Linked DNA regions of Haloarchaeobius amylolyticus. The protein of the gene in region 1 binds, or shares a complex with, the protein of each later gene. Links are inferred from orthologs where the notes say so. Each region holds a gene or a part of one and is shown on either strand. Other genes may lie near its edges.

Evidence for each region.
Region 2: NOV86_RS01855 (region 1) and rpoB share a complex: the UniProt entries of both Methanocaldococcus jannaschii proteins name them as parts of the RNA polymerase complex. The link is inferred for Haloarchaeobius amylolyticus from one-to-one orthologs.
Region 3: NOV86_RS01855 (region 1) and NOV86_RS12980 share a complex: the UniProt entries of both Methanocaldococcus jannaschii proteins name them as parts of the RNA polymerase complex. The link is inferred for Haloarchaeobius amylolyticus from one-to-one orthologs.
Region 4: NOV86_RS01855 (region 1) and NOV86_RS12985 share a complex: the UniProt entries of both Methanocaldococcus jannaschii proteins name them as parts of the RNA polymerase complex. The link is inferred for Haloarchaeobius amylolyticus from one-to-one orthologs.

Annotation. Positions count from the first base shown.
Region 1 is NZ_JANHDH010000001.1:351,558-358,941, forward strand. What follows is about bases 2,572-5,377. They hold NOV86_RS01855 (RNA polymerase Rpb4 family protein), read right to left. Parts: upstream 4,250-5,377; coding sequence 3,893-4,249; downstream 2,572-3,892. Other genes in these bases: NOV86_RS01845 (16S ribosomal RNA methyltransferase A), read right to left, coding at 2,572-3,135; NOV86_RS01850 (DUF655 domain-containing protein), read right to left, coding at 3,176-3,754; NOV86_RS01860 (50S ribosomal protein L21e), read right to left, coding at 4,254-4,544; NOV86_RS01865 (GNAT family N-acetyltransferase), read left to right, coding at 4,747-5,325. Also shown: NOV86_RS01830 (5-methyltetrahydropteroyltriglutamate--homocysteine methyltransferase), read right to left, coding at 1-435; NOV86_RS01835 (HemK2/MTQ2 family protein methyltransferase), read right to left, coding at 507-1,109; NOV86_RS01840 (mechanosensitive ion channel family protein), read right to left, coding at 1,110-2,303; more of NOV86_RS01845, read right to left, coding at 2,296-2,571; NOV86_RS01870 (hypothetical protein), read left to right, coding at 5,401-5,646; NOV86_RS01875 (cystathionine gamma-synthase), read left to right, coding at 5,732-6,898; NOV86_RS01880 (MBL fold metallo-hydrolase), read left to right, coding at 6,938-7,384. UniProt on the Methanocaldococcus jannaschii protein: DNA-dependent RNA polymerase (RNAP) catalyzes the transcription of DNA into RNA using the four ribonucleoside triphosphates as substrates. This subunit is less well bound than the others.
Region 2 is NZ_JANHDH010000002.1:111,660-114,655, reverse strand. It holds rpoB (DNA-directed RNA polymerase subunit B), read right to left. Parts: upstream 2,416-2,996; coding sequence 586-2,415; downstream 1-585. Other genes in the region: NOV86_RS12985 (DNA-directed RNA polymerase subunit B''), read right to left, coding at 2,419-2,996; NOV86_RS12995 (DNA-directed RNA polymerase subunit A'), read right to left, coding at 1-584. UniProt on the Methanocaldococcus jannaschii protein: DNA-dependent RNA polymerase (RNAP) catalyzes the transcription of DNA into RNA using the four ribonucleoside triphosphates as substrates. The Rpo2 subunit (Rpo2N and Rpo2C in this organism) is implicated in DNA promoter recognition and in nucleotide binding.
Region 3 is NZ_JANHDH010000002.1:104,611-112,054, reverse strand. The notes cover bases 1-2,866. They hold NOV86_RS12980 (DNA-directed RNA polymerase subunit H), read right to left. Parts: upstream 1,615-2,866; coding sequence 1,387-1,614; downstream 1-1,386. Other genes in these bases: NOV86_RS12965 (cold-shock protein), read left to right, coding at 2,709-2,866; NOV86_RS12970 (group I intron-associated PD-(D/E)XK endonuclease), read left to right, coding at 2,210-2,650; NOV86_RS12985 (DNA-directed RNA polymerase subunit B''), read right to left, coding at 1-1,383. In the rest of the region: more of NOV86_RS12965, read left to right, coding at 2,867-2,903; NOV86_RS12955 (bacterio-opsin activator domain-containing protein), read left to right, coding at 3,479-6,487; NOV86_RS12950 (ABC transporter substrate-binding protein), read right to left, coding at 6,767-7,444. UniProt on the Methanocaldococcus jannaschii protein: DNA-dependent RNA polymerase (RNAP) catalyzes the transcription of DNA into RNA using the four ribonucleoside triphosphates as substrates.
Region 4 is NZ_JANHDH010000002.1:110,010-112,954, forward strand. It holds NOV86_RS12985 (DNA-directed RNA polymerase subunit B''), read left to right. Parts: upstream 1-662; coding sequence 663-2,228; downstream 2,229-2,945. Other genes in the region: NOV86_RS12980 (DNA-directed RNA polymerase subunit H), read left to right, coding at 432-659; rpoB (DNA-directed RNA polymerase subunit B), read left to right, coding at 2,232-2,945. UniProt on the Methanocaldococcus jannaschii protein: DNA-dependent RNA polymerase (RNAP) catalyzes the transcription of DNA into RNA using the four ribonucleoside triphosphates as substrates. The Rpo2 subunit (Rpo2N and Rpo2C in this organism) is implicated in DNA promoter recognition and in nucleotide binding.

The DNA.
Region 1 (7,384 bases):
GGCGAGGTCGGCGAGCGAGTACGGGCCGGGGAGGACGGCCTGCAGGCCGTCGTCGACCAGTGCGGTGGCGGCCTCGAGTTCTGCGGCCACGTCGCCGTCGAAGGTGAGTTCCTCTTGGACGACCGGCTCGCGGTAGAAGTTGTTGTTGTCGTAGTAGCGGACGATGCCGCGGGTCTCGACGCTGTCGTGTACCGTCAGGGGGTGTGCGAGCATGTCGTCCCAGCGGAGCTGGCCCTCGCCGACGAGGTCGACGCCCGAGTCGACCTGCGCCGTGACGACCTCCTCGCGGGCCTGCTCGTACACGGCCTGGATCTCCTCGCCCTCGTCGCCGGAGATGAGGTCGTGCTTCTGGTGGCCCTTGAGGTCCGAGAGGTCCGATTTCGCCCAGTCTGGGAGCGGGAACAGTCCCAGTGTCGTAGAGACGAGTTCTGTCATTCGTACCCGTCGCTTGGAAATGCGGGGCTTTAATATTTTCGAACCTCGCAAATGCGCAGTAGTAATCCGAGCTAGCGAACCAGTTTCAACACGGTCAGCGTCTCGAACGGGAACGACTCGTCGCGCAGCGCGACCGCGCTGAAGCCGTTCTCGGCGGCGCGGTCGACGACCTCGTCCACGCCGGTCAGGCTCGAGACGAGGAGGTACACCGCGCCATCGGGTGCGAGTACACGACCGACCGAATCGAGGAACGGGTCGACCACGGCCCGGCCGTCCTCCCCGCCCGTGAGCGCGACCTCCATCCAGTCGTCGCGGGCGGCCGCCGCGTCCTCGGGCAGGTACGGTGGGTTGAACAGCACCACGTCGAAGGCGCCGTCGCGGAAGGGCGAGACGAGGTCGGCCTGCACGACGGCGACACCGTGTTCCGAGCGCTCACGCGCCTGCCTGCACGCGTGCGGGTTCAGGTCTGAAGCGACCACCTCGGCCCCTGTCTCGGCCGCGACGTGTTCGGCGACGTAGCCCGAGCCCGTCCCGACCTCCAGGGCGCGGCGGGCTTCGCCAGCCTCGCGTTCGCCCATGTCGGCTGCTGCCGCTTCCGCCAGCAGGTGGGAGTCCTCCGCGGGCTGGTACACCTCGGTCTCGACGCCGCGACGGTCAGCGAGGTCCTTCGGCATCTACGAGTCACCTCCGTCGCTATTCCTGCCGCCCTCGCCACCGCCGCCGTCGGCGGCGGCCTCGGCCGAGGACTCCACCCCGACCGCCTCGCCGGTGACCTGGAAGCCACCGGCCTCGGCGCGCCCGGAGAGTTCGCGCTGCGGGAAGGGGATCTTGATGCTCTCGGCCTCGAACGCCGACTTCAGGGCGGTCACGACCTCGGTCCGCGCCCGCCACTTGCGCCGGGCGCTCGGCTTGTCGATCCAGAAGCGGACGCCGAGGACCACCGCCGAGTCGGCGAAGCGTTTGACGATGACCTGCGGGGTCGGCACCGACAGGATGTCCTCGCAGTCGTCGAGGGCGTCCTCGGCGACGGCGACGGCGTGTTCCACGTCGCTGTCGTAGTCGACACCGACCTCGACCTCCAGCCGGAGGCGCCCCTTGCGGGACCGGTTGACCACGCGCTCGCCGCTGACGATGTCGTTGGGGATCATCACGTACTCGCCGTCGAAGGTCTGGATGGCGGTGTTGAAGATGGAGATGTCGGTGACGATGCCCTCGCTGTCGCCGATCTCGACCCAGTCGCCGATCTCGAATGGTCGGGCTATCATCAGCACGAACCCGGCCAGCACGGCCCCGAGCGTCTGCCGGGCGGCCATCCCGACCACGATGCCGGCGAAGCCGGCCCCGACCAGCAGCCCGGTCAGCTGGACGCTCCAGATGCCGAGGATGACGATGAGGCCGATGGTCCAGAGCACCACCTGCGTGATGCGGTAGGTGAGCTGGCGCTGGTGGTCGGAGAGGGCCTTCGTCGAGGCGAGGAACTCCTCCAGGATCCGCTTCGTCACCCGCGAGACGAGGTGGACGGTCAGCGCGACGACGGCGGAGATGGCGATGCGCGGCCCGTCGTCCTGGTTGATTGGCAGCCCGCGCATCGCGGCGACCACCTCGTCCGCCGACCCCCAGAGGCCGACGACGACGGTCGCGGCCCCACCGAAGGTCACGGCGATGACGAGGATGGTCAACACGTCCGCGAGCGCGTCACCGAACTCGTCGCGCATGCGGTCCTGGACCCGGTTCGTGACGTAGCCGAGACCGGCCATCACGCCGAACGCCGCGAGGGTCAGGAGGAGCTTCAACAGCGTGCTGTCGACCAGCGTCGACAGCGAGTTCACCTCCCGCGCCAGCGCGTCCCAGGACGCCAGTTCAGCCATCCGTCACACCACGGCCGACGTCGGCCGCAAGCGTGGCCAGCTCCGCGAAGGTCGCCGGCTCGAGGTTCCCGGCGCGTTTGCTCATGAGGTCCTCGTCGGCGGCGTCGACCACCGCGTCCGCGTCGTCCAGCCCGGAGATGTGGGCGGTGTTGCGGATGGCGTTGCGCATCGTCTTCCGGCGCTGCGTGAACACCGCCTTCACGAAGTCGAGGAAGAACTGCTCGTCCTCGACCTCGTAGTCCGGGTCGCGCGGGGTACAGCGGACGACCGCGCTCTCGACCGCCGGCGGGGGCGAGAACGCCTCCTTCGGGATGGTCTCGACGATCTCCACGTCGGCGTAGTGCTGGGTCGACACCGAGAGACGGCCGTAGTCGTCGCTGCCCGCCTCGGCGACCATGCGCTCGGCGAACTCCTGCTGGAACATCAGGACGAGGGGCTTCTTCAGGGGGAGCAGCCGGAACGTGATCTGGCTCGACACGCCGTAGGGGAGGTTCGAGACGCAGGCCGTGAAGTCGGGCAGGTCGACCCGCAGGGCGTCGCCCTCGACCACGTCGAGGCGGCCGTCGTCGCGCTCTGCGGCGAACTCCTCGCGGAGGAAGTCGGCGAGGTGGTCGTCGCGCTCGATGGCGGTCACGTGGTCGCCGCGGGCGAGCAGTCGGTCGGTCAGCGCGCCGTTCCCGGCACCGATCTCGAGCAGGTGGCTCGTGTCGGCGTCCTCGGGCAGATAGGAGGTGAGTCGGTCGAGGACGCGGTCGTCTACGAGGAAGTGCTGGTCGCGGTTCGGGTCACCACGAACACCGGCGCGCGACAGCAGTCCGTCGGGGTCTCTCATCGATTGGCGCCGGCTACGGGGCCGAACGGGGTAAAACTGCCTACTCGTCGCGCCGCCCGACGAACGTCTTGTACTTGAGGTCGTCGTCGCGCAGTTCCTCGATGATGCGCTCGACCAGCACCTCCTGTGGGTTGTGCAGGCCCGCGACGCGCTCTTCGAGGTCCTCGAAGCTCTGGAAGGGCTGTTGCTTGCGCTGGTCGAGGATGGAGTTGCGCAGTTTCTTGCCGATACCCGGCAGCAGGTTCAGCTGGTGGAGCCGCAGGGTGATGGGCTGTGCGTCGTTGTAGAAGTCCACGAACCGGTCCTCGTCCGCCTCGACGATGTCGGCGACGACGTACTCCAGTTCGGACTGTGCACCTCCCGAGAGGTCGTCGTACTCGACGTTCCTGATGCGTTTGACGTTCTCTGCGGGCGGGTCGACGTCGACGTAGTCGTCGATGCCGACCTCGGGCGTGGACTCGAAGGTCACCTCGAACAGCCGGAAGTCGCGCGTGCCGAGGGCGTACGCGAGCGGGTCCTTGCCGTATCCACTGCGTCCGTCGCTGGACCGGCCGTTCGGAAAGATGTCGAGAACGACAGCCTGGACCGGCGGCTCCTCGTCGCGTTCGGAATCGCTCATTCTAGTTCTATGATAGGGGGACCGCGTATTTAAAAGATTGGCGTGTGGAACCCTCGTCGACCCATCGCGGGCCGGAGCAAACGCTGCGGACCGGGTGGAGACCACCGGAGAAATCTACGGCGGAGACGATACTCGCGTTCAGACGTACTTCGCGACGACGTTGAGGATCTCGTCGAGTTCGTCGCCGGAGAGCGAGTAGCGCTCCTGTGCGTACAGCGAGCGGAGTTCCGTGCGGTCCTGCGGGAGGAGGTTGGTGATCTTGTAGGCCGTGGCCTCGTCCACCTTCTCCAGTTCCTGCAGCTCCTCGACGAGCGCCTGCGAGTCCTCGACGCTCAGCACGGTGAACCGGTTGACGTGCTCGATGGCGCGAGCCAGCTCGTAGCGCATCTCGCGGTCCTCGTCGACTGCCCGCTCGGCCTCGATATCGGCGAGGAGTTCCTTCGTCTCGGAGACGGTGAGATACTCCTCGTCGAGCTTCTCCTTGAATATCGTCATGGGGTTACTGCTGGGCCTTGAGGTGGGCCGGCGCGGCGATGAGCTTCTTCTTCTTGCCGCCGTCGGTGATCTCGACGAGGAAGGCCGAGCCCTGCTTGCCGACGACCTCGCCGGTCTGACCGGAGAAACGCGGGTGGAACCGACCCTTCGCGACCGACGGGTCGATCTTGAGGTGGACCTTCTGGCCCTCCTCGAAGTCCTGGATCGCGCGCTGCGGCGGGGAGGTACCGCGCTCTCGGGGGTGGTTCTTGAGTTTGTTGCGTGTCTTCTTGAGGGGTCCGTGCGAGTTCGGCATAGTCGTACGCCCCTCTTGTCCCGTCGCCATTATAAAACGCACGTTGTTCGCTCGCCCCCGTTCCCGGCCGTCTCGCTGGGTATCGGGCCGTCGGGCCGACCGGCAACGTCACCCAGGGGTTGGGAAGACCTTATACAGAATGGAACACTCGACTGGAAAGTTCTTTATACTGTGTCCAATCAGTTGCTATCGGGTTCAAAATATGGATGTTCGTAGTCGTAATCTGGAAAATAGTATCGGGACGACCAACAGCACCACTGGTGACTTCGACGAGTGGCCAGCCGCGGACGGGACCGGCGCGTCCGGGTTCCACGACCGCACCGGCCGCACGGTCGGCCTCGCCCGCCGTGACGAGCTGACGACCGAGGACGTCAAGGAACTGGTCGAGATGTACGCGGAGTTCGACCCCCCGGGCGGGGCACACGGCCTCCCACCGGTCCGCGAGTCGCGGATCCGCGAGTGGCTCGACGCCCTCTCCATCGGGTTCCACGCCCTCGGCCGGCACCGCGGGCGGGTCGTCGGGCATGCCGTCCTGGTGCCCACGGACGAGGCCGCCTTCGAACTCGCCATCTTCGTCCACCAGGACTACCGCCACGCTGGCATCGGGACCCGGATACTCACCGAGGTCCTCGCGATGGCGGTCGACCGCGACGTCCCGGAGGTTCGTCTCTACGTCGAGCACTCCAACGACGCCGCCATCGGGCTCTACGAGTCCGTCGGCTTCGAGGGGGAGGTCGTCGGCCCCGGCGAACTGGAGATGCGGCTGTCGCTGCCGGCCTGAGACGCGACCGACCCGACGTTCACGGTTCCCGAAGAGTGTCTGACGTTTTTATCATGTGAATGAGAACCATGCAACATGTCCCGCGCTCGGTACGCCGCCCTCCTCGCCGGCCTCGGCGCTGCCCTCACTGGTGGCGTCTACGTGACCGACGTCGACCCGCCCGCCCCCGCCGAGGCGACGAACGCGGCCACGCAACCACTCGCCGGGGCCGACCCACTGTTCGTCCTGACGGTGACGGTCTGGTGCCTCGCCGGCCTGTTCACCGCGGCGGTCATGCGACTCGAACCCACCTCCCCGGGTGACGACAGCCGGTCCGGCTGACCCTGCGCCGCATCGGAGGACTCGCCACGCCGCTGCGCCAGCGCGCAACGCAAGAGTAACCCGTCCCGGCATCGATGCCCCGCACATGACCGACGACGAGGACCATCGCATCGAGACGCGGTCGATCCACGCAGGGCAGGAACCGGACGAGGAGACGGGCGCGCTGATGACGCCCATCTACGCGAACTCGACGTACAAGCAGGACGGCCCCGGCGACCACCGCGGCTACGAGTACTCCCGGACCGCGAACCCGACGCGGACCGACCTCGAGGCCAACCTGGCGAGCCTCGAAGGCGGCGAGTTCGGGCGCTGTTTCTCCTCCGGGATGGGGGCCATCAACACCGTCCTCAACCTGCTCGAATCGGGCGACCACGTCGTCACCGGCGAGGACGTCTACGGTGGGACCCACCGCATCTTCACGCAGGTGTACGAGGACTACGACCTCGAGTTCACGTTCGTGGACATGACCGACCTCGACGCCATCGCTGACGCGATGCAGGCGAACACGGAACTCCTCTGGCTCGAGACCCCGACGAACCCCCTGATGTCCATCGTCGACATCGAGGGCGCCGCCGAGGTCGCCCACGAGCACGACGCGCTCTGTGCCATCGACAACACGTTCGCGACGCCGTACCTCCAGCGACCGCTCGAACTCGGCGCCGACATCGTGAGCCACTCGCTGACGAAGTACCTCGGTGGCCACTCCGACGTGGTCGGTGGCGCACTCGTCACCGACGACGCGGACCTGGACGAGCGCATCGGCTTCTACCAGAACTCCGTGGGCGCGACGCCCGGCCCGCACGATTGCTTCCTCGTGCTGCGCGGGACGAAGACCCTGCCCGTGCGGATGGACCGTCACTGCGAGAACGCCAGCGCCATCGCGACGTGGCTCGACGACCACCCCGCCGTCTCCGAGGTCTTCTACCCCGGCCTCGAGGACCACCCCGGCCACGACGTCGCGGCCGCACAGATGGACGACTTCGGCGGTATGCTCAGTTTCGAGGTCGACGGGACGCTCGAACAGGCCAGCACCGTCGTCTCCGAGACCGAGGTGTTCACCCTCGCGGAGTCCCTCGGCGGCGTCGAGAGCCTCATCGAACAGCCCGCGGCGATGACCCACGCGGCCATCCCGCGCGAGGAACGTCTCGAGGCCGGGCTCACCGACGGCCTCATCCGCGCCTCGGTCGGCATCGAGCACGTCGACGACCTGAAAGCGGACCTCGAACAGGCCTTCGACGCGGCGGGCCTCTAGGGCACAACGACTTTTCTGCTGGCCGTCCCACGATACCACATGACACCGGACGGCGTCCACCCCCTCTCGCTCGAGTTCGACTTCGGGGACCGCGAGCTGACCATCCATCCGACCGTCGTCGAGACCGACCACGGGCTGGTCCTCGTCGACGTGGGACTGCCCGGCGCGGTCGACCGGCTCGAACCGGCGCTCGACGACCTCGGCTTCGCCCTCGCGGACGTCTCGACGGTCATGCTCACCCACCACGACGGCGACCACGCGGGCGGCCTCTCGGAACTCGAGGAGGCGACCGACGTGTTCGTCGTCGCCCACGCCGACGAGGTCCCCTACGTCGACGGGGAGGAACAGCCCGTCAAGTCACCGCCGGACGCCGAACGCTACCCGCCGGTTCCAGTCGACCTCGAACTGGTCGGCGACGAGGTCTTCCGGACCCACGCGGGCCCGATGCGGGTCGTCGAGACCCCCGGTCACGCGCCCGGGCACGTC
Region 2 (2,996 bases), on another replicon or contig:
TCGGCCTCGTCGTCGGGGTCGGGCTGCATCGCGGCGGCGATGCGCTGGGAGTACTCGCCGGTCAGCACCTGCTGGACCTCGTAGTACGTGGTCGGCTTCTCGTGCTGGATGTCGAACTGGATCTCGCCACAGTGCGGGCAGCGGTCCTTCTTGCGGGCCTGGCGGATGGCGGCCTTCGTCACGTCGTTGAGGTCGCCACCGAGGCGTCGCGTCTGGGTGAGCTGCTCGCGGAACTCCTCTTTCTCGTCCTCGGTCAGACAGAGGCGGGCACACTCGCGGCAGGTGCCACGCAGCAGGCGGCGGATGAGCTTCGTGAACCCGACGTGGATGACGGGTGCGGCCAGCTCGATGTGGCCGAAGTGTCCGTTACACGAACCGGAGTGCTTCCCGCACGTCTTGCACTCCAGGCCGGGGTCGATGACGCCCAGGCGCGGGTCCATCAGCCCCATGTCGATGGGGAAGCCGTCGTCGTCGTAGGTGTCCGCCGTGATGATCTTCGTGGCGGACATCTCTCGGTACTCCTCCGGGTCCATCAGTCCGAAGTTGATCTCGCCGATCTCCTTCGGTGTCTGTGAGCTTGCCATGTTAGACTGCGTCCTCCAGTTCCAGTCGCGGGGCGATACCGAGCGCCTTCATCTCGTCGAGGAGCAGTTTGAACGCGTAGGACATCTCGATCTCGTGGATGTCCGTCTCCTCGCCACAGTTCGGGCAGTAGACACGGCGCTGGTCGACGTTCTCGACCGCGCTCATGCCACACTGGCCACACACGTTGATGAACTCGCGGTCGGACTCGTCGAGGAGCCGTTCCTTGAGCGCCATCGCGGCACCGTGCCCGATGAGCACGTCACGCTCCATCTCACCGACGCGCAGGCCACCCTCGCGGGCACGACCCTCGGTCGGCTGGCGCGTGAGCACCTGCACCGGCCCGCGCGAGCGGGCGTGCAGTTTGTTCGAGACCATGTGGTAGAGCTTCTGGTAGAAGATGACCCCGACGAAGATCTCGGCCTCGATCTTCTCGCCGGTGACGCCGGAGTACATGATCTCCTTGCCCGAGGACTTGAAGCCGGCCTCCTCGAGCCCGCCGCGGATCTCCCACTCGTCCTCGCCGGTGAACGGCGTCCCGTCGACACGTCGGCCTTCGAGTGCGCCGACCTTGCCGCCGAGCATCTCCAGCACGTGGCCGACCGTCATGCGCGACGGCAGCGCGTGCGGGTTGACGATGAGGTCCGGGACGACACCCTCCTGCGTGAAGGGCATGTCCTCCTGGGGCGCGATGTGGCCGACGACACCCTTCTGGCCGTGTCGCGACGCGAACTTGTCCCCGAGTTCGGGGATACGCTGGTCGCGCACGGACACCTTCGAGAGCTTCGAGCCGTCCTCGCCCTCCATCAGGGTGACGGTGTCGACGACACCGGACTCGCCCGAGCGCATCGTGACGGAGGTCTCCCGGCGCTTCTGCGGCGAGAGGCCACCCATGTCGTCCGGCTCCTCGAGGAAGCGCGGCGGCGACGTCTTCCCGAGCAGCACGTCGTTCTCGCCGACGCGCGTCTCGGGGTTGACGAGGCCATCCTCGTCCAGGTGCGTGTACGCGTCCTCACCACGCGCACCGCGGACGTCCTGGCTCGGAATCTCGAAGCGGTCCTCCTGGCCACCCGGGTACCGGCGCTCCTCGCCCTCGTAGGTACGGAAGAAGTGCGAGCGAGCGAGCGCGCGGTCGACCGAGCCGCCGTTCAGGACCAGTGCGTCCTCGATGTTGAAGCCCTCGTAGGACATGACCGCGACGGTGAAGTTCTGGGCCGCCGGGCGGTCGTCGTAGCCGATCTGCTCGGTGGTCTGGGTCTTCACCATCGAGAGCTGCGGGTAGTGCAGCAGGTGCTGGCGCGTGTCCGGGCGGATACGGTAGTTCGCCGCGGGCAGCCCCAGCGACTGCTTGATCATCCCTGCACCCATGGTGATGCGGGGCGACGCGTTGTGTTCCGGGTACGGGATCATCCCCGCACCGATACCGAAGATGAGCTGCGGGTCGACCTCGAGGTGCGTGTGGTCCTCGTTGAGGTCCTCCTCGTCGACGGCGACGTAGATGTCCTCCTCCTCCTCGGCGTCGATGAACTCGACGTAGCCGTGCTCGACGAGGTCGTCGAACTCCAGTTCGCCGTTCTGGACCGCCTGGAACTCCTCTTCGGAGATGAGCGGCTCGCCGTCCTCGACGACGAGCAGCGGGCGGCGGGCACGCCCCGCGTCGGCGTTGATGATGACCTCGCGGGTACGGTCCTTGACCGAGACGTTGACCATCTCGGAGACGTCCCCCAGTCGTCGTGCCTCTCGGATCTGTTCTGCTAGCTCGTGTGGTTCGGGGTGTGTCCCGACCAGACTACCGTTGACGTAGACTTTCGCTTCTCGCTGTTGGCTTGCCATTGTTTAGTCGTCCGCGGGTTGCTCCTGACCCTGTCCCTCGAGTCCGGGGATACCCTGTACCCCCATCGACGCGAGCTCGCGCTTGAGCGCCTGTTCGTCCTCGATGTTCTGCGACAGCTCCATGGCCTGGGCGAAGTTCTTCACCAGCCCACAGTTCGGTCCCTCCGGGGTCTCGGAGGGGCAGATGCGACCCCACTGGGTCGCGTGCAGGTCGCGTGCCTCGAAGTGCGGCTGCGACCGCGAGAGCGGCGAGCGCAGCCGGCGCAGGTGCGACAGCACACCCATGAAGTCCGTCCGGTCGACCAGCTGGGAGACGCCGGAGCGGCCACCCACCCAGTTCCCCGTCGCGATGGGGTGCTCCAGGCGCTCGGTCAGCACGTCCGAACGAACGACCGTGTTCACGGAGAGCTGCCGGTTGCGCATGTTGGCGCGCTCGAGCTGGTACTTCACGTCACGCGCCAGTTTGTTCAGCGCGGTCCGGAACAGGTCCTTCATCAGGTCGCCGGAGACCTTCAGCCGCTTGTTGGCGTAGTGGTCCTTGTCGTCCGAGTCGCGGCGCTGGAGTGCGAGCTCGAAACACG
Region 3 (7,444 bases), on another replicon or contig:
GCGACCCCACTGGGTCGCGTGCAGGTCGCGTGCCTCGAAGTGCGGCTGCGACCGCGAGAGCGGCGAGCGCAGCCGGCGCAGGTGCGACAGCACACCCATGAAGTCCGTCCGGTCGACCAGCTGGGAGACGCCGGAGCGGCCACCCACCCAGTTCCCCGTCGCGATGGGGTGCTCCAGGCGCTCGGTCAGCACGTCCGAACGAACGACCGTGTTCACGGAGAGCTGCCGGTTGCGCATGTTGGCGCGCTCGAGCTGGTACTTCACGTCACGCGCCAGTTTGTTCAGCGCGGTCCGGAACAGGTCCTTCATCAGGTCGCCGGAGACCTTCAGCCGCTTGTTGGCGTAGTGGTCCTTGTCGTCCGAGTCGCGGCGCTGGAGTGCGAGCTCGAAACACGCCTCGGCCATCCGGCAGAGGTAGAACGCCTTGTTGATGCGCACGTCCTCCTCCTCGACGCCGTCCTCGTGGAGGTGCGGGAGGAGGTAGCGGTCGATGACGTAGTTCGCGCGCTTGAGCTGGTAGTTCTTGCCCTGCCCGGAGGCGACGCGCTTGCCCAGTTTCTCGATGGCCTCCTCCTGGGACTGGACCTCCGCGGCTTCCAGGTTCTCCAGCATGTACTTGACGACCTCGGGGTCGTCGCTGACGCGGTGGACGATCTCCTCGTCGGATTCGAGGCCGAGTGCGCGCACGAGCGTCACGAAGTTGATGCTGCCAGAGACCGACGGGAACGAGACCTCGAGCAGGCCCTCGCGGTTCCGCTCGGTCAGCACCAGCGCGCGGTACCCCCGGCGCTGACTGAACGTCTTCGCGACCTGGATCTCGTCGCCGTACTTGGTGTCGTACTCCGCGAGGATCTTGTTCGGGGCGAGGTCCTCGCTCGTCATCAGGACGCGCTCGGAGCCGTTGACGATGAAGTAGCCACCGGGGTCGGCGGGGTCCTCGCCGATCTCGATGAGCTCCTCGTCGGAGAAGCCCGCGATGTTACACTTCTCGGAGCCGACCATGATGGGCATCCGGCCCACCTTCGTCTCCGTGGAGTCGACCACGCGCTCCTCGCCCTCCTCGCCCTTCACGATGGACATCTCCATGAACACGGGCGCGGAGTAGGTGATGTTGCGCAGGCGAGCCTCCTGCGGGTAGAGCAGTTCTTCGGACCCGTCGGCCTCGCGCACACGCGGGGTCACGACGCGAACGTCGCCCAGCTCGACGTGCACCGGTTCCTCGCCTTCCTTGTCGCCGATGTCCGTCTCGATGGTCGCCTTCTCGTCGACGACCTCCTGCATCCCCCGCATGAGGAACGCGTTGAACGAACGGAAGTGGTGTTCTGCGAGTCTGTCCTTCGAGAAGTACTCCTTCGAAATCGCGCGTCGTTTTGATCGGTCCATTGTTCACTCCACCACGAGTCGGTATACGACCGCCTCGTCTGTTGTTCGCGAGTCCCGGACGACCTTGATGACGTCGCCGACCTCGGCGTCGTCGGGGAGCGCGGGATCCGTGCGCTTGATCTTCGGCAGGTCTGTGCTATCGATGTCGTACTCCGTGAGCACATCCTCGAGTTCGTCCTCGTCGAGGACGGTGTGCTCCGGAACCATTTCATGTTGGCTTACGTCTACCATGGGTGTGTCTGGCCAGAGGGAGAAGCTGCTGTCACGAGATACTACAGGTCACTATTAGTGGGACCCATTTAACGCTTGCCAAGTCGTCCGAGACTTAGCACTATCGGTTCCCGTCAGCCCGACGGGGGTTCGCAGGACCGAGGTGTCCCAGTTGCGAATAGATGTTACAGTCTCACGATTGCACTACTGTACTAAATGGTTTGCCCCACGCCCTCCCCTACCACACGCCCATCGATTGGAAAGCCTTAATACTGCGACTGCGAAACGAGTGGTTGCAGGAAGCCCGGGTGGTGTAGTGGCCCATCATACGACCCTGTCACGGTCGTGACGCGGGTTCAAATCCCGCCTCGGGCGCTTTCTCAAGCGAACTATTCGACGAGTACCGCGTAGCGTGTGCTCGTCTCCGTGAGCGAGAAGACCCCCACAGAGGGATTCGAACACCAGCAGTCGCAGCCGGCGAGCGAAGCGAGCCAGATCGTCTGCACAGGGTTCAAATCCCGCCTCGGACACTCCTCCCATTTCACGACCACGAGCAGCAATCGAGTCGGAGACGTCTCGCCCCCGAGTTCTTCCCCGATAACGCGCAAGCCTCGACGTGAACACCTCACGGAAGGGCGACGAGACCGAAGCGCTCGTCCTCGCCGAGTTGATGCGGCTCGGGCTGTCGGTATCGGTCCCGTTCGGGGACAGCGACCGCTACGACCTGATCGTCGACGATGGCGACCGGCTCCACCGGGTCCAGTGCAAGACGGGGAGCTGGGTGAACGGTACGGTCCGGTTCAACCTGTACAGTTCGACCGTCGGGTCGGATGGACGGGTCGACGTGCCGTACTCGGCCGACCAGATCGACGCCTACGCCGTCCACTCACGCGAGACCGGGGACGCGTACTGGGTTCCGGTCACGGAGACCGGAGATGGCGAGATGCGGCTCCGGGTCGACGACCCACAGCCGAAGGCTCCCCTGTCGCGGGTCAACTGGGCGTCAGAGTTCCTCGTGGAGCGGTACTTCGGGGGACGACCCTCCCGGGACCGATAGTCGTGGTACCAGTCCTCTAGGAACGCTTATCCGTCCGGGGCCTCTCGTCTCAGAAGCAATGGCGACAGGCAAGGTTGATTTCTTCAACGACACTGGCGGTTACGGCTTCATCGACACCGAGGACGCGGACGAGGACGTTTTCTTCCACATGGAGGACGTTGGCGGTCCGGATCTCGAGGAAGGGCAGGAAGTAGAGTTCGAAATCGAGGACTCCCCGAAGGGTCCGCGCGCTGCGAACGTCGTCCGCCTCTAAGGCTCGACGACCGACGTAGTTTCATTCTTCGACGACCGACCCGCGTAGCCTCGCGGCTCGCGGTTCTGGACCCGTGAGAACGCGGGACACAGGACCGACGATTGAAAAGGCATAAAAGTACCCGGCAGTTAGCAATGAGTGCAGGGAGCCCGGGTGGTGTAGTGGCCCATCATACGACCCTGTCACGGTCGTGACGCGGGTTCAAATCCCGCCTCGGGCGCTTTCTCAAGCGAACTACTCGACGAGCACCGCGTAGCGTCTGCTCGTCTCCGTGAGCGAGAACGCCCTCACAGAGGGATCTGAACACCAGCAGTCGCAGCCCGGAACGGTCGAACGAAGGTGAGACCGCACGCCCGGACCGTCTGCACAGGGTTCAAATCCCGCCTCGCTCCTGTTCGAGCGAATCACCCATCCGAGCACAGCCCGTGCCAGGTCTGGCTCTCCCGACAGTATCCAGAACAGCCGATTCGCGGTATTTTCCAGCCATCTCGATCAATACCCGCCCCTCGGCAGGGGAGGGAAACGACACTCCAGCGACTCTAATCGTTTAGTACCTTGCGCCCGTATCCGGTAGCATGTCGCAGGACGGGATCGGGCAGTTCGAACCACGGGGCGCGACGACCGACGGGGTGACCGTACTGTTCGTCGACAACGACCCGGACTTCGCGGACGTGTCGAAGGCGATGCTCGAACGGGAGAACGCGGCGCTGGATATCGTGCCGGTTCCGGATGGAGAGGCCGCGCTGGCTGCGCTCGACGACGGCCGGCCGGTCGACTGCATCGTGAGTGACTACGATATGCCCGTGATGAACGGGCTGGAGTTGCTGGAGGCGGTCCGGGAGCGCGACGAGCGGTTGCCGTTCATCCTCTTCACGGGGAAGGGGTCCGAGGAGATCGCTAGCGAGGCCATCGCGGCGGGCGTGACGCAGTACCTGCAGAAGAAGCCGGGACGGGACCGGTTCACGCTGCTGGCGAACCAGATCGGGAACGCGGTGTCGCAGTACCGGACCGAGAGCGCCCTCCGGGACCGGGTCAGACAGCAGGAGGCGGTCGCGGCCATCGGCCAGCAGGCGCTGAACGAGCCACAGCTCGACGTGCTGTTCGAGACGACGGTGCGGCGGGTCGCGCGGGCGCTGGACGTGAGTCACGTCCGGGTGTTGCGACGGAGCGGTTCGACGGGCGAGTTGCTACCGGAGGCTGAGGTCGGGTGGGATGCGGAGGCGACCCCGTCGGCGCAGGCCCGGTACGTGGTCGACGCGGACGACACGCCGGTCGTCGTGGTCGACGACATCGCCGAGGAGGAGCGCTTCGAGCCGAACGGAGTGATGCTCGATGCGCCGGTCCAGAGCGGGGCGTGCGTGGCCATCGGGCTACGCGGCGAGACGTGGGGTGTGCTGGAGGCGCACGCGAGCACGCACCGGAAGTTCACCCAGGACGACGTGACGTTCCTCCAGAACGTCGCGACGGTGCTGGCGAGCGCGGTCGAGCGGTCGGTCATCGAGAGCGAGCGCCGCGAGAGCAGCGAGCGCTACCGGACGCTGGTCGAGGTGTCGCCGAACCCCATCCTGGTGCACCGCGACCTCGACGTGGTGTACGCGAACCCAGCCGTGGTGTCCCTGCTGAGGGCCGAGAGTGCCGAGGCCATCATGGATCGCTCCATCGCCGACATCGTCCCGGCGACCGACCTCGACGAGGTCGAGGCGACGATCAACGAGGTCGAACAGGGGACGGTCGAACCGACCCGGCGCGAGCGGCGCATCGTCACGGACGACGGGACGGTCAAGCACGTCGAGACGACCTCGCGCGCCATCGAGTACGAGGGCGAGCAGGCAGTGCTGACCATCGCGACGGACATCACGGAGCGCAAGCAGTACGAGCAGACCCTGAACACGCTCCACGAGACGACCCGCGACCTGATGCGGGCGGAGACGTACGAGGACATCTGCGAGACGACGGCGGGGACGGCCGGGGACCTGCTCGGGCTGTCGGCGCTCGTCGTCTACCAGTTCGACAGCGAGGTCGGCACGCTGGAGCCGGCGGCGACGACGCCGAACACCCCGGAGTTGCTGGAGTCGCCGCCGAGCATCGAGCGCGGCGAGAGCAACGTCTGGTCGGCGTTCAGCGCGGGCGAGTCGCGGTACTTCCCGGACGTCGAGGACGGCAGTGGGCTCTGTGCCGGCGTCGAGAGCGAGCTCGTCATCCCGCTGGGGACCCACGGGGCCATCGTCGCCGCCAGTGGCGAGGTCGACGGCCTCGACGAGTCCACCATCGAGATGTTGCACATCCTCGCGGCGAACACCGAGGCGGCGCTCGACCGGGCCGAGCGCGAGCAGTTGCTCCGGGACCACGACCGGACCCTGAGTCGGCAGAACGAGGAGCTCCGGAAGCTCAACCACACGAACAAGATCGTCCGGGACGTGAACCGGGCGGTCGCACAGGCCTCGACCCGACGCGAGATCGAGCAGGCGGTGTGCGACCGGCTCGCGGACGCGGACCCGTACGTCTGCACGTGGGTCGGCGAGGTCGACCCGGCGACCGAGTCGATGTCGCCGCTGGTCTGGGCGGACGCGGACGCGAACTACATGGACCGCGTCGGCGACACCGCCGAGGAGTCCACGCCCGAGGGCGACCTCTGCCGGCGGGCGACCGAGGAGCAGTCCGTCCAGGTCATCGAGAACGTCCTGAACGCGCCCGACTGGGAGGAGCGCCGGACCGAGTCGCTGACCTACGGGTTCCAGACCGTCGTGGCGGTCCCACTGGTCGACAACGAACGGGTCTACAGCGTGCTCGTGTTGCACGTCTCGACGCCGGAGACCGTCACCGACCGGGAGGTCGAGGTGCTGGCCGAACTCGGCCAGACCATCGGGTACGCCATCCACGCCGTCGAGCGGACGCGGGCGCTCGTCACGGACAGCCGCATCGAACTCGAGTTCCGCGTCGACGACGAGCGCCTCTCGTTCAGCCGGCTCTCGAAGCAGGTGGGCGGGACGCTGACGCTCGACGGCGCCATCGCCCGGCCCGACGGGACCCACCTCTGTTTCGTCACCATCGAGGGCGTGGCCCCGGACGCGGTCGAGGAGACGGTCGCGGACTGGTCGGCGGTCACCTCCATCACCCGCATCACGGAGGACGAGGACGACCAGCGGACGCTGTTCGAACTCCGGCTGGCCGAGCCGCGGCTGTTCGAACTGCTGCGGGAGTACGACGGTTCGCTCCGGGAGCTGGAGGCGACGGACGGGGTGACCGAACTCCTCGTCGAGTTGCCCCAGGGCGGGGACACCCGCGGGCTCTGGAACGACATCCAGGAGACCTACCCCGGGACCGAACTCGGCGCGCGCCGGGAGACGACCAGCACCGCGCGGAAGACCCGTGACCTGCGCACCTGGGTCGAGAGCGAGCTGACCGACCGGCAGTTCGAGGCCCTGCAGGCGGCCTTCTACGCCGGCTTCTACGCGTGGCCGCGGGGCGTCACGGGCGAGAAGCTCGCGGACGCGCTCGACGTGACGCCGCCGACGTACCACTACCACCTGCGCGCGGCCGAACGCAAGCTCGTCGAGTCGGTGTTCGAAGCCGACTCTAACTGATTAGAGTACACGGTTCGTAGACACGAAGGGATTAGAGTAAACGGTTAATCCCGTTCCTCGCATACGAGTAGATGGCGAATGAGCAGCTAACCGCTGTCGCCACCCCCATACTCCCCCCAACCCCCCCTTCCTGACGAACCAACACCCCCGAGGTGTGACTGTGTGTCGAAATCGAGTTCTCCCGAGAGGCGTGACTATGGGTCGAGCTGGGTCGGGCGACGACCGAAGAAACAGACCGCAGTGGGATGACAGCAGTGTCGTGGGCGGGTCGGTGGTCCCCTATCCTCGGTTGCCGATGCGGACCTTGTGGAGTTTCTGGCGCGAGTCGCCGCCAGCGCCGTACTTGTTGACGTCGACCCAGTCGTACGCGAAGCGCTCGGAGACCGCGTGGTAGGCCGGCAGCAGGACCATGTCCTGCCAGTTGGCCTCCTCGAGCGTGACGTAGGCCTGCTCGCGCTTCTTGGCCTTCTGGCCGGTCGGTGCCTGGTTGTTCTGGATGGTCTCCCACGCGTTCTTCGCCTGACTGGTCCCGTCGCCCTGGGCGTCGTCCCAGTCGACGTACGCGCCGGCCGCGCCGCCGGTGGTGTCCGTGATCTCCGGGGGCGCCATCTGGCCCCAGAAGTTGTCCGGGGCGGGCCAGTCCATGATCCACCCGAGCGAGAACGCCGCGAGGTTCCCCTTCCGACCGCGGTTGAGGAGCGTCGAGAACGGCGCCTCCTCGAGCTTCATGTTGACGTGTGCACTGCTGAGCTTGTCGCGGAGGATCTTGCCCAGGCCCTGCCACGTGTCGGACTGGTAGGTCGTGAACGTGACCTCGTACTTGTTGTTCGGGCCGTAGCCGGCGTCCTCCATGACCTGGCGTGCGGACTCGAGGTCGGTCGTGTTGTAGCCGTACGGGTAGTTGTTCTTCGCGTGCTCGTCGTACGCGGAGACGCCGCCGGGGTAGATGCTGGGCGG
Region 4 (2,945 bases), on another replicon or contig:
CCCTCTGTGGGGGTCTTCTCGCTCACGGAGACGAGCACACGCTACGCGGTACTCGTCGAATAGTTCGCTTGAGAAAGCGCCCGAGGCGGGATTTGAACCCGCGTCACGACCGTGACAGGGTCGTATGATGGGCCACTACACCACCCGGGCTTCCTGCAACCACTCGTTTCGCAGTCGCAGTATTAAGGCTTTCCAATCGATGGGCGTGTGGTAGGGGAGGGCGTGGGGCAAACCATTTAGTACAGTAGTGCAATCGTGAGACTGTAACATCTATTCGCAACTGGGACACCTCGGTCCTGCGAACCCCCGTCGGGCTGACGGGAACCGATAGTGCTAAGTCTCGGACGACTTGGCAAGCGTTAAATGGGTCCCACTAATAGTGACCTGTAGTATCTCGTGACAGCAGCTTCTCCCTCTGGCCAGACACACCCATGGTAGACGTAAGCCAACATGAAATGGTTCCGGAGCACACCGTCCTCGACGAGGACGAACTCGAGGATGTGCTCACGGAGTACGACATCGATAGCACAGACCTGCCGAAGATCAAGCGCACGGATCCCGCGCTCCCCGACGACGCCGAGGTCGGCGACGTCATCAAGGTCGTCCGGGACTCGCGAACAACAGACGAGGCGGTCGTATACCGACTCGTGGTGGAGTGAACAATGGACCGATCAAAACGACGCGCGATTTCGAAGGAGTACTTCTCGAAGGACAGACTCGCAGAACACCACTTCCGTTCGTTCAACGCGTTCCTCATGCGGGGGATGCAGGAGGTCGTCGACGAGAAGGCGACCATCGAGACGGACATCGGCGACAAGGAAGGCGAGGAACCGGTGCACGTCGAGCTGGGCGACGTTCGCGTCGTGACCCCGCGTGTGCGCGAGGCCGACGGGTCCGAAGAACTGCTCTACCCGCAGGAGGCTCGCCTGCGCAACATCACCTACTCCGCGCCCGTGTTCATGGAGATGTCCATCGTGAAGGGCGAGGAGGGCGAGGAGCGCGTGGTCGACTCCACGGAGACGAAGGTGGGCCGGATGCCCATCATGGTCGGCTCCGAGAAGTGTAACATCGCGGGCTTCTCCGACGAGGAGCTCATCGAGATCGGCGAGGACCCCGCCGACCCCGGTGGCTACTTCATCGTCAACGGCTCCGAGCGCGTCCTGATGACGAGCGAGGACCTCGCCCCGAACAAGATCCTCGCGGAGTACGACACCAAGTACGGCGACGAGATCCAGGTCGCGAAGACGTTCAGTCAGCGCCGGGGGTACCGCGCGCTGGTGCTGACCGAGCGGAACCGCGAGGGCCTGCTCGAGGTCTCGTTCCCGTCGGTCTCTGGCAGCATCAACTTCGTGACGCTCGTGCGCGCACTCGGCCTCGAATCCGACGAGGAGATCGTCCACCGCGTCAGCGACGACCCCGAGGTCGTCAAGTACATGCTGGAGAACCTGGAAGCCGCGGAGGTCCAGTCCCAGGAGGAGGCCATCGAGAAACTGGGCAAGCGCGTCGCCTCCGGGCAGGGCAAGAACTACCAGCTCAAGCGCGCGAACTACGTCATCGACCGCTACCTCCTCCCGCACCTCCACGAGGACGGCGTCGAGGAGGAGGACGTGCGCATCAACAAGGCGTTCTACCTCTGCCGGATGGCCGAGGCGTGTTTCGAGCTCGCACTCCAGCGCCGCGACTCGGACGACAAGGACCACTACGCCAACAAGCGGCTGAAGGTCTCCGGCGACCTGATGAAGGACCTGTTCCGGACCGCGCTGAACAAACTGGCGCGTGACGTGAAGTACCAGCTCGAGCGCGCCAACATGCGCAACCGGCAGCTCTCCGTGAACACGGTCGTTCGTTCGGACGTGCTGACCGAGCGCCTGGAGCACCCCATCGCGACGGGGAACTGGGTGGGTGGCCGCTCCGGCGTCTCCCAGCTGGTCGACCGGACGGACTTCATGGGTGTGCTGTCGCACCTGCGCCGGCTGCGCTCGCCGCTCTCGCGGTCGCAGCCGCACTTCGAGGCACGCGACCTGCACGCGACCCAGTGGGGTCGCATCTGCCCCTCCGAGACCCCGGAGGGACCGAACTGTGGGCTGGTGAAGAACTTCGCCCAGGCCATGGAGCTGTCGCAGAACATCGAGGACGAACAGGCGCTCAAGCGCGAGCTCGCGTCGATGGGGGTACAGGGTATCCCCGGACTCGAGGGACAGGGTCAGGAGCAACCCGCGGACGACTAAACAATGGCAAGCCAACAGCGAGAAGCGAAAGTCTACGTCAACGGTAGTCTGGTCGGGACACACCCCGAACCACACGAGCTAGCAGAACAGATCCGAGAGGCACGACGACTGGGGGACGTCTCCGAGATGGTCAACGTCTCGGTCAAGGACCGTACCCGCGAGGTCATCATCAACGCCGACGCGGGGCGTGCCCGCCGCCCGCTGCTCGTCGTCGAGGACGGCGAGCCGCTCATCTCCGAAGAGGAGTTCCAGGCGGTCCAGAACGGCGAACTGGAGTTCGACGACCTCGTCGAGCACGGCTACGTCGAGTTCATCGACGCCGAGGAGGAGGAGGACATCTACGTCGCCGTCGACGAGGAGGACCTCAACGAGGACCACACGCACCTCGAGGTCGACCCGCAGCTCATCTTCGGTATCGGTGCGGGGATGATCCCGTACCCGGAACACAACGCGTCGCCCCGCATCACCATGGGTGCAGGGATGATCAAGCAGTCGCTGGGGCTGCCCGCGGCGAACTACCGTATCCGCCCGGACACGCGCCAGCACCTGCTGCACTACCCGCAGCTCTCGATGGTGAAGACCCAGACCACCGAGCAGATCGGCTACGACGACCGCCCGGCGGCCCAGAACTTCACCGTCGCGGTCATGTCCTACGAGGGCTTCAACATCGAGGACGCACTGGTCCTGAACGGCGGCTCGGTCGACCGCGCGCTCGCT